One region of the Rothia uropygioeca genome, then DNA from elsewhere that is predicted to be linked to it. Evidence: riboswitches for the same ligand, from Rfam matches in the RefSeq annotation. Region 1 holds a riboswitch; the other holds the start of a gene.
What was found. Region 1 has a riboswitch for S-adenosylmethionine ahead of EWR20_RS09235 (cobalamin-independent methionine synthase II family protein). Riboswitches for the same ligand answer to the same signal wherever they lie in the genome.
Positions count from the first base shown of each region.

Region 2: it holds a riboswitch for S-adenosylmethionine, as region 1 does, so the genes downstream of both, EWR20_RS02230 (ABC transporter ATP-binding protein) here and EWR20_RS09235 (cobalamin-independent methionine synthase II family protein) in region 1, are expected to answer to the same signal.

Region 1 is NZ_NOIR01000003.1:251,529-256,743, reverse strand. It holds gene EWR20_RS09240 (amino acid permease) at 1-1,398, opposite strand, end outside; SAM riboswitch class I at 1,705-1,800, shown strand; gene EWR20_RS09235 (cobalamin-independent methionine synthase II family protein) at 1,805-2,998, shown strand; gene EWR20_RS09230 (PTS sugar transporter subunit IIA) at 3,043-3,555, shown strand; gene purU (formyltetrahydrofolate deformylase) at 3,590-4,462, opposite strand; gene EWR20_RS09220 (acetyl-CoA C-acetyltransferase) at 4,549-5,215, opposite strand, start outside.
Region 2 is NZ_NOIR01000001.1:509,735-514,949, forward strand. It holds gene EWR20_RS02215 (AMP-binding protein) at 1-180, opposite strand, end outside; gene EWR20_RS02220 (ABC transporter permease) at 207-992, opposite strand; gene EWR20_RS02225 (aliphatic sulfonate ABC transporter substrate-binding protein) at 996-2,039, opposite strand; gene EWR20_RS02230 (ABC transporter ATP-binding protein) at 2,119-2,961, opposite strand; SAM riboswitch class I at 2,970-3,106, opposite strand; gene EWR20_RS02235 (thiolase family protein) at 3,311-4,525, shown strand; gene EWR20_RS02240 (enoyl-CoA hydratase/isomerase family protein) at 4,529-5,215, shown strand, end outside.

The DNA of each region.
Region 1 (5,215 bases):
TCCGACGATCAGCGCGGGAACGATGATGATCATCGAACTCAACGTGTAAGTACCCACGGGATAGTCGAATCCGATCAGCACCACGACGCACCCGAGGAATACCAGGGTGACCCAGTTCGTCACCGGGGCAAAGGGCGCCCTGTAACTGGGCCTCTCGTAACGTCCTTTCTTGACGAGCGAGACGAACTTCATGTGCGCCATCGTGATCGCCACCCAACCGGCGATGATTCCGAGAGACGCAATATTCAGCACGATTTCGAAAGCCGCGTCCGGAACGAAGTAGTTCAGGATCACGCCCAACAGAGCCACGGCCGCGGTCAGCAGAATCCCGCCGTAAGGAACGCCCGACTTTGTCAGACGCTGGGCGAATTGCGGTGCCGAACCGGCCATCGACATCGAGTGCAGAATGCGCCCCGTGGAGTACAACCCGGCGTTGAGCGATGACAGCGCCGCGGTGATCACCACCAACTCCATAATCGGTCCCGCGGCCCCCACGTTGATCGATGAGAAGAACGTGACAAAGGGGGATTCGTCTTCGCTGAACGCCGTGTAGGGCAAAAGCAGGCACAACAAGAAAATCGCACCGACGTAGAAGATCGCGATACGAAGAATCACCGTGTTGATGGCTTTCGGGATCACCTTGGCGGCGTTGCGGGTCTCTCCGGAGGTGGTGCCGACCAACTCGATCGATGCATATGCGAAAACGACGCCCTGCATGATGACCATCGCCGGGAGGAACCCATTGGGGAAGAGCCCGCCGTTCTCCGAGATCAGCCCGAGTCCACGGGGGCTGCCTGTCGGTGTGCCGAAAATGACGAAAACAATCGCCAAAACCAGGAAGATGACAAGGGCGACGACCTTGATCAACGAGAACCAGAATTCCATCTCGCCGAAGACTTTGACCGAGATCAGGTTCATGATCACCACGACCACGATCACAAAGAGCGCGACGAACCACTGGGGTATTGCGTCGATGAACGAGCTGTACTGACCGAACCAGTGCACGTAAATCGCAATGGCCGTGGAGTCCACGATGGCCGTGGTTGCCCAATTGAGCCAGTACATCCACCCGGAGACGTAGGCGGCCTTCTCACCGTAGAACTCGCGCGTATAAGAAACGAAAGAGCCTGACGAAGGCCGGTGAACCACCAACTCGCCCAGCTGACGCAGGATCAGGTACGCGATGAGTCCACAGAGCGCGTAGTCCAAGAACAAGGACGGGCCGGCGCTGGCCAAGCGTCCTCCGGCACCGAGGAACAGACCGGTGCCGATCGCTCCTCCGATGGCGATCATTTGGAGCTGTCGAGGCCCCAAGCCTTGTTGAAGTCCGGCCTGTTCCTGCTCATAGGCCATTTCTTCCGGATATTTCGTTGCCTGCTGTTGAGGCGTTTGAGTCATAGGTTCCTCTAGATTTCGTGACACCGCGGGGCCGACGGTTCGCCTGTGCGAGGCGGGCAAGCCAGAGGAAAAGCGCGCGGCGTCGGTGTTGCATCAACTGGTCACTCGCCAGTCACGACCACCCTGTTGTGGTCACGACTACAGGCTGTAGTGATCTGCATCGGCAAAAGACGCATTCGACACGATAACCCCAAGTGTCACAATCACGTAACAGGCACCACACACGAAATACCGTGTCACAAGCCGTGACTGGCTCGTCTGCGTTGGAATCCCGGGCTCATCCCGGGAAAAGTGGGCCAAGGAATAGGACCATCCCGAGCGGCCGAGAGACTTGGCTCGACGACGCCGCAGCAACCCACGAGGCCCGACCCTCGTCGGTGCTAACGCCAAGACCGATGGAGGAAACATGCTGAACAGTTCCGACCGCATCCGCACGACCCACGTGGGTTCGCTGCCCCGCACGGACGAGCTCATCCAAGCCAACGTACAACGCGGCAAGGGTGAGATTTCCGAACCCGATTTCCAACGCGTACTGACCGATTCGGTCCACGAGATCGTGGGGAAACAAGTCGAGTGGGGAATCGACGTCGTCAACGACGGCGAATACGGTCACGCGATGGCCAGTGACGTGGACTACGGCGCGTGGTGGCACTACTCCTTCGCCCGGACCGGTGGCCTCGAAACTGTCGGTGACACCTCGTTCCGGGAAATCCTCAAGACCCCGGGAAACGGACGCTACAACAGCTTTGCCGTCCGCCGGGATTGGAACCGGTTCGCAGACTTCTATGAGTCATTGGACCTGGGCAACGACCCTGATGCCGAGTTCCCGATCGCGACCGGGCCGCTGACCTACAAAGGCCAGGACGCCGTCGCCGCGGACATCAACAACCTGCGAAATGCCGTGACTCAACAGGGCGCATCCGAGGCGTTCATCGCCTCGCTCTCCCCCGGCTCGGCCTCACGCATCGGAAATCATCACTACGCGACCGACGAAGAGTTCATCTACGCCTGGGCGGATGTTCTCCATGAGGAATACAAGGCCATCACGGACGCGGGATTCATCGTCCAGCTCGACGATCCCTCGATCGCCGAAGCATGGGACCAGTTGGTTCCGGAACCGACGATCGAGGAGTATCTCCGGTTCAATCAGCTCGCCATTGAGGCCGCGAACTATGCCCTGCGGGGAATACCTGAAGAACAAATCCGATTCCACCTGTGTTGGGGCTCGTGGCACGGGCCCCACACGACCGACATCGAGATCCAGCACCTCATCGACTCGCTCTTCACTATTAACGCCGGCGCCTACGTTTTCGAAGCCGCGAACGTCCGCCACGCCCACGAGTGGAAAGCCTGGGAGGATGTGAGTTTGCCAGAGGGCAAATTGGTCATCCCCGGGGTGGTTTCCCACTCGACCAACGTCGTCGAACATCCCGAACTCGTGGCCCAGCGCATCGAGCAATACGCTTCGGTCGTCGGCAAGGAGAACGTCATTGCGGGCACCGATTGCGGCCTCGGTGGACGTCTTCATCCGCAAATCGCGGAAGCCAAGCTCAAGTCCCTGGCGGAGGGTGCGCGCATCGCGAGCGAGCGACTGTTTTAGGGTGGACTGAAGAACCTTCGCAATCTCCCTTAAGGAATGAGCTCATGTCCGCTGATCAGCCCCAACCCCAAGATGCCGCCCCCACAAGCGAGCATCCCTTGCAGATTCTCGCGCCCGTCGCGGGAGAAATCATTCGGATCGAGCACGTCGACGATCCTGTTTTCGCCGGAAAGATGATGGGTGAAGGCTTCGGCATTCAGAACCCCACATCGGGAGAAATCGTCGCGCCCGTCGCCGGAGAAGTGACCGTGACGACGAGCAGCAAGCATGCGCTCGGCATCCGGACCGACGACGGCCTCGAGGTTCTGCTGCATTTGGGGATCGATACCGTCGAGCTCAAGGGCGCGCCCTTCGAGCTGCATTCGGCCAAGCACGACCGGGTCGCGGCGGGCCAACGACTGGGCACGATGGACATTGAGGCGGTCCGAGCCGCGGGCAAGGACCCGACGAGCATCGTGGTCATCACCAATTCCGCCGACCGGCTGGAAGCGCTTTCAGTACAGGGCGGTCAGGCGGCGCTGGGCGATGTGGCGGCGTCCGCTGTGCTCCGCGACTGATTGCTAACGCCCCGATTCCTTGGGGAGGTCCTCCCTAGAACACGATCGCGTGGTTCCCGTGCCAGAAGACGCGGTCTTCCGCATGGGCTTGGACGGCTCGGGACAAAGTCGCTCTTTCCACGTACGCTCCGTGTTTCTGCAGATCCGCAGGCGAAAACGTGTGGTCCACCCGCGTGACGTCCTGTTCGATGATGGGCCCAGCGTCGAGCTCCGGAGTGACGTAGTGTGCCGTGGCCCCGATGAGTTTGACCCCGCGTTCCCAGGCCATGCGGTAAGGACCGGCGCCGACGAAAGCGGGCAGGAACGAGTGATGGATGTTGATAATCGGCACATCGATCCGCCGCAGGAAGTCCTCGGACAGAATCTGCATGTACCTGGCCAGGACCATGAAGTCGGCTTTCCCGCTCACGAGCTCCATGATCTGTGCCTCGGCGACCGACTTGTCCGAGCCCTGGGAGGGAACGTGATGGAACGGAATGCCGAAGTATTCGACCTCCTCGCGCAGGTCTGGATGATTCGATATGACCATGGGGATCTCGACCGGAAGTTCACCGCGCTGCTGACGCCACAGGAGGTCGAGCAGGCAATGGTCCGATTTCGGTGCTAGAACGATCATCCGTTTGGGCTTGGAGCGGTCAATCAGTTGCCATTCGAGCCCCACGGAAAGCAGAGTTTCCTGCAGGTCGGACTCTATCTCCGGGATCGACTCGGAAAAGTTCTCTTTGTGAAAGACCGTCCGCTGGTAGAAGATCGGAGCCTGGTCAATACTCGTGAACTGGTCGCTCTGCAGAATGTTCCCGCCGTTGCGTGCTATCGCGGTAGCCACGGCTCCGACGATCCCCGGACGGTCGGGTCCCTTGACGACGAGGCAGCCCTGGTCCGCCAGACGGTCAATACGATGTGTCATAAAATCTCCGTGCTTCTTAAGGATCGAGGAAACGCACATGGCCCGGACCGGCACCGAGTGCTGGTCCGGGCGCATTCACGTGGTTTCTACCGGAACAGCAACAGGGCCTCGCCCTGCCCACCGCCGCCGCACAGCGAGACGGCGGCCTTGCCGCCATTCCGGCGCTTCAGCTCGTAGGCCGCGTGCAAGGCCAGCCGCGCGCCGGAAGCACCGATCGGGTGACCCAGCGCAATCGCGCCCCCGTGAATATTGATCTTCTCCTGGTCGATGTTCAGGTCGCGACCGGACTGCAGAGCGACCGCGGCAAAGGCCTCGTTGATCTCCCAGAAATCGAGATCCTGAGCCGTCCAACCGCCCTTGTCCAAGGCGGCCTGGGTCGCCTGGGACGGTTGAGAATGCAGGGCGCCATCAGGGCCCGCCGTTTGGCCGGCTGCCCCGACCTCGGCAAGCCATTCGAGTCCGTGATCCTCTGCGAACGTCTTGGATGTCACGATCAGCGCCGCGGCACCGTCGGACAGCGGCGAGGAGTTTCCGGCAGTAATCGTGCCGTTGTGGGCAAAAGCAGGGCGCAGCTTGCCCAAAGTTTCGGTCGTGGAGTCGGGGCGGATGCCCTGGTCCGAATCCACCGTCACGGGTTCGCCCTTGCCCTGGGGAATTCTCAGCGGTGCGATCTCTTCGCCCAGAATCCCCGATGCCGCGGCCTCACCCGCTCGGCGATGCGAAGCGGCCGCGATCTCATCCTGCTCCTCACGT
Region 2 (5,215 bases), on a different contig from region 1:
CTGGTCAGTGCCTATGGGCCGCGGCTTCTCGAACCGGTGTGCGGTGTGCCAGGGTTCGGCCCAGGACAGGCGTCCTGCCTGTTTTTCCCAGAAATCAACGCGGGCGGCGTCGGAGATCGTGGCGGGATTCGGAGTCGGATTGTGGGGGTCCGAGAAGACAAAATTTGTCGGAAGAGTCATGATCGTTCCTATCCGTTGCGGATCCTTTACGCGTCTGCCGGGGCGGTGCCCCATCGGCGTTGGGTCCATCGTTCAAAGATTCCTACCAGGGCGTCGGTGATTTTGCCCAGTATTGCCAAGAGAATGATCGCCAGAATCAGGCGGTCGGTTCGGCCGTTGCTCTGCGAATCGGTCAGCAGGAAGCCCAGGCCCATCGAAGCTCCTACGAGTTCTGCAGCCACCAGGAAAAGCCATGCCTGGGCCAGGGCGAGTCGGAGACCGGAGACCACGGACGGCATGACCGCCGGAAGCTGAACCGTTGTGAAAAGTCGTAGGCCAGTGATCCCGAATGAGCGGGCGGCCTCGATCAGCTGGCGGTCGACGTGTTTCAGCGAACCGGCGACTGTGGTGTAGACGGGAAAGAACGCGCCGATCGCGACGAGAATGACCTTTGAGTTCTCGCCCACGCCGACCCAGAGCAGCATCAAGGGGACCCAGGCAAGAGACGGCACGGCTCGCACCGCTCCCACGGTCGGACCGGCCAAGACGTTCGTCCAGTGTGAGAGACCGATCAACGCACCAATCACCAGCCCGAGGGCGCTTCCGATGAGGAACCCCAGGATTACCCGTTGCGTCGAGATCCCCACGTGTTGCCACAGCTCGTGGCGCTGAACCAACTCGACCCCGGCATCGACCACGGCCGATGGCGTCGGAAGCTGAATCGGTGAGAAAACACCGGTCGAGGAGAGTAGATGCCACACCAGCAACATGATCAACGGCAGGACCAAGCCCAGGGCGCCTACGGCCCAACGATTTCTCGGAAGGAATTTCACGCTCTACTTCCCCTCAATCCGTGTGGCCGCGCAACGCGCGTCCGCTGCCTCGGCGTAGTGCTTGTCGATGATGTTGGCCACGGCGTCGTCGACGTCCTTGCGGTCCGAGACGTCTCCGGAATCCACGAGGATGGGTGCAACATTCCGGAGTACTTTGAGCTGAGCTTCGCCCGGCACAGGATCGATGTCCAAATGCGTGCGTTGCCAGACTTTCTCAGCGACCCCACCGGAAACTGCTGCTTCTTCGGCGAATAATCGTGTTGCCTCGCTCGGATTCTTCAGTGCCCACTCTCTGGCGTACGCATAAACGTCGACGACGAGCTGGGCACCCTCCGGATTCTGTTGCAGGAACTCTTCCCGGGCGTTGAGGAAGCCCCACGTGTTGAACTCCAGGTTCCGGTAGAACAAGACGTCACCGCCTTCGTCTTCTGCGGTCGCCATGATCGGGTCGAGCCCTGACCACGCATCGACTTGATGGGTATCGAGCGCGGCCCGACCGTCGGCATGCTGCAAGTTCACGATCGTGACGTCATCCGTGCTCATGCCGGCAGCTTTGAGGGCCTGAACCAACAGAAAATAGGGGTCCGTCCCCAGCGTCGCCGCGACGGACCGGCCTGCCAGATCCTCAACCCGTCGAATCGGCGATTCCGGCGTGCGCACGAGCGCCGACCATTCCGGTTGTGAGAAGAGATCAATGGTTTTGAGCGGAGCCCCGTTCGCTCGCGCCAGAAGAGCGGCCGATCCCGCCGTCGACCCCACGTCTATAGCTGCACCGATGAGGTTCTGATTGGCTTTGTTCGAACCTGCCGACTTGAGCCACGTGACCGATTGCCCCAGATTGGCCGCGGCTTTCTCGAGCCATTCCTTCCTGCGAATAATCAGGGACAACGGGTTGTACGTCGCGTAATCGAGGGTAATGCTGCTGGTCGCGTCCGCGTTGATGACGCCGCGTCCGGCGCCTTCGCCGGACATGCACCCCGTCAGGGCGAATGCCACGACTCCGAGGCCGGTGGCCCGCACCGCGTCTCGGCGGGAAAAGTTGATCATGAGGTTGGGGTCCTTGCGAGGAAGTCGAGGAGGGGATGAACGAGGAAACCATGGGCGCGGGCCTCGTTGGCGCAGCGGGTCACACTTCCCGAAACGCCTCATGCGCGGTGGTGTCCACGCCCAGCAGACCCAAGAGGTGGCCGCGCATTCGGACTAGTTGCGCGTCCTCCCGGGAACGAGGGCGCGGCAAACCGACCTCAACGCTTTCGACAATCCCCGCCGGTACTCCCGGTGCCGTGCGGCCGAGTACGACGACGCGGTCGGATAGGTACAGGGCCTCGTCCACATCGTGGGTTATGAGGAGAACCGTTGTGGGGTCCTGACCATGAACATCCAGCAACAGATCCTGCATTTTCAGGCGAGTCAAGGCATCCAGGGCCCCGAAGGGCTCATCGAGGAGGAGAACTCTGGGGTTGCGTGCCAGTGCCCTGGCCAAGGACGCGCGTTGCGCCATGCCCCCGGAGACTTCCCCGGGGCGATGGCTCGCGTGCTCTCCCAGACCCACAAGGTCGATCAGCTCGGCGACTCGTCTGCGTCCGCCGTTCTTGCTCGCATTCTTCGGCAATCCGAGAGCAACGTTGTCCGTGATGGAACGCCACGGTAGCAGCCGTGGTTCCTGGAATCCCACGGCGCACCGGGAATCGATGTTGCGCACTGGCGTTCCGTCAATCGTGACGGATCCTGCGCTCGCGGCGTCGAGTCCGGCCGCTGCACGCAGAAGAGTCGACTTCCCACAGCCCGAAGGGCCGACGACCGCGACGATTTCCCCCGGTTCCGCGGTGAAGTTCACGTCACGGAGAACTTCGGACCCGGCAGCGCCGCGCCTGGATCCCGGGAATGACTTTCCGACGCCGTGGAACCGAACCGAAGCCGCTTTCGTCCCGGCTTCCTGCGCGCGTTCCGTCGAGTGCGCCGAGGTCACAATCAATCACTCCATCGAATCCTGGCGTTAGCACCGTGCTCGTCCGCGGAGGATCTCTCCGCCTGCGGGCAGAGCGAAAGATCACCGTGGAGATGGGTTGCTGCGACGTCATCGAGCCAGGTCTCTCAGTCGCTCTGGATGGTTTTCCCCTCCAGTTAATCCCGTGTGCTGCAAGGGCTCCAACTCGCGAGGGACTATTGCGGGAGATGAACTGCGGACCGTCAAAGTCCGTAACCCTGGCGCACGATGCGAATGGAGTGGAATTGACGCATGTCACACCGGATGCGATATTAGTGAACGAATGGTCAGTAATTCTAAGTCTGTCCCACCAGGAGTTCTTATGCCCGAAATGCCCGCAGCCTTCCTCGTCGGTGGAGCCCGCACTCCGGTGGGTCGATACGGCGGTTCCCTCTCCTCGGTTCGCCCGGACGATCTCGCGGCACTGTGCATCAGCACCGTCGTCGAGGAAGCGGGAATCGACCCGGCCGACGTCGATGAAGTCATCCTGGGCAACGCCAACGGGGCGGGTGAGGAGAACCGGAATGTGGCCCGTTTGGCCTGGTTGCTGGCCGGTTACCCGGACTCGGTGCCGGGGATGACGGTGAATCGGCTATGCGCCTCGGGGATGTCCGCGATCACGATCGCCTCCCAAATGATCAAGGCTGGTGCCGCGGAGATCGTGGTCGCCGGCGGCGTTGAATCGATGTCTCGCGCGCCCTGGGTCATGGAAAAGCCGACCAAACCTTTCTCCAAGCCCGGTGAGGTCTTCGATACTTCAATCGGCTGGCGGTTCGTGAATTCGAAATTTGTGGACGGTCCTTTGTCCCGCAACGGCAAGGCAACGTATTCGATGCCGGAGACCGCCGAGGAGGTTGCTCGCGTGGACGGAATCACGCGCGAGGAAGCAGACGAATTCGCGGCGCGCTCCCAGGAGAAGTCCAACGCGGCGATCCGGGCGGGCAGGTTCGCGGACGAAATCGTGCCCGTCAAAGTTACCGGTCGTAAGGGCGAGGTGAGTCTGGTCGAGACCGACGAGGGCCCGCGCCCGGGTACCACTACCGAGGTTCTGGCCAAGCTGAAGCCGGTCGTCAAAGGCGGATCCGTGGTCACGGCCGGTAACTCCTCGGCCCTCAACGACGGTGCCTCGGCGATTATCGTCGCTAGCGAGAAAGCCGTGAAAAAATACGGGTTGGAGGTCCGCGCCCGGATTGTGGATGGTGCGTCGGCCGGTGTACCTCCGGAAATCATGGGCATCGGGCCCGTCCCGGCGAGTCAGAAGGTCCTGGATCGTTCCGGCTGGGGCGTCGAGGACCTGGGCGCCATAGAAATCAATGAAGCCTTCGCGACTCAGTCGCTCGCCTCGATCCGTAGACTCGGCCTGGATCCGGACCTCGTGAACAGGGATGGAGGAGCGATTGCGTTGGGACACCCTCTCGGTTCTTCCGGCTCCCGAATCACCATCACGCTGTTGGGCCGAATGGAGCGCGAGGGTGCTTCCAGGGGCCTCGCGACCATGTGCATCGGCGTCGGACAGGGCGCCGCTCTCCTCCTCGAAAGGGCATAGACCATGGAATTGACCGGTGAATTCACGGCGATCGACATCCAGGAGCGCGAAGACCGACTCCACGTTCGCCTCAATAGGCCCGAGGTTCGCAACGCGATCGACGCGACCATGATCGACGAGTTGCACCGGGTCTGCGCGCACCTGGAATCCGAACCGAAAATCCTGATCCTCTCCGGAACCGAGGTGAACGGAAAAGGCATCTTCGCATCCGGTGCCGATATCGCCCAGTTGCGTGAACGGCGCCGGGACGATGCACTGCGTGGAATCAATTCGCGGCTCTTCGAGAGATTGGGGAGCCTTCCGATGCCCGTGATCGCGGCCCTCGACGGCTACGCCCTGGGTGGCGGTGCCGAGCTCGCCTGGGCCGCAGATTTTCGCATCGGGACACCCGAGATCAAGGTCGGCCAGCCGGAGACCGGCCTCGGCATCGTGGCAGCCGCCGGGGCCATGTGGCGGCTCAAGGAACTCGCCGGAGAACCGCTGGCCAAGGAGCTTCTGTTCGCAGGGCGCACGCTGAGTGCCGAAGAGGCCCTCAGGGCGGGCCTCATTACCGAAATTCACGAATCGCAGGATCTGCTCGAAGCCGCCGACGGTCTGGCCGATCGAATCGCCAAGCAAGATCCGCTCGCGGTCCGGATCGCCAAAGGCGTCTTCCATATGCCTCGGGAGGCGCATCCATACGTTGACGAG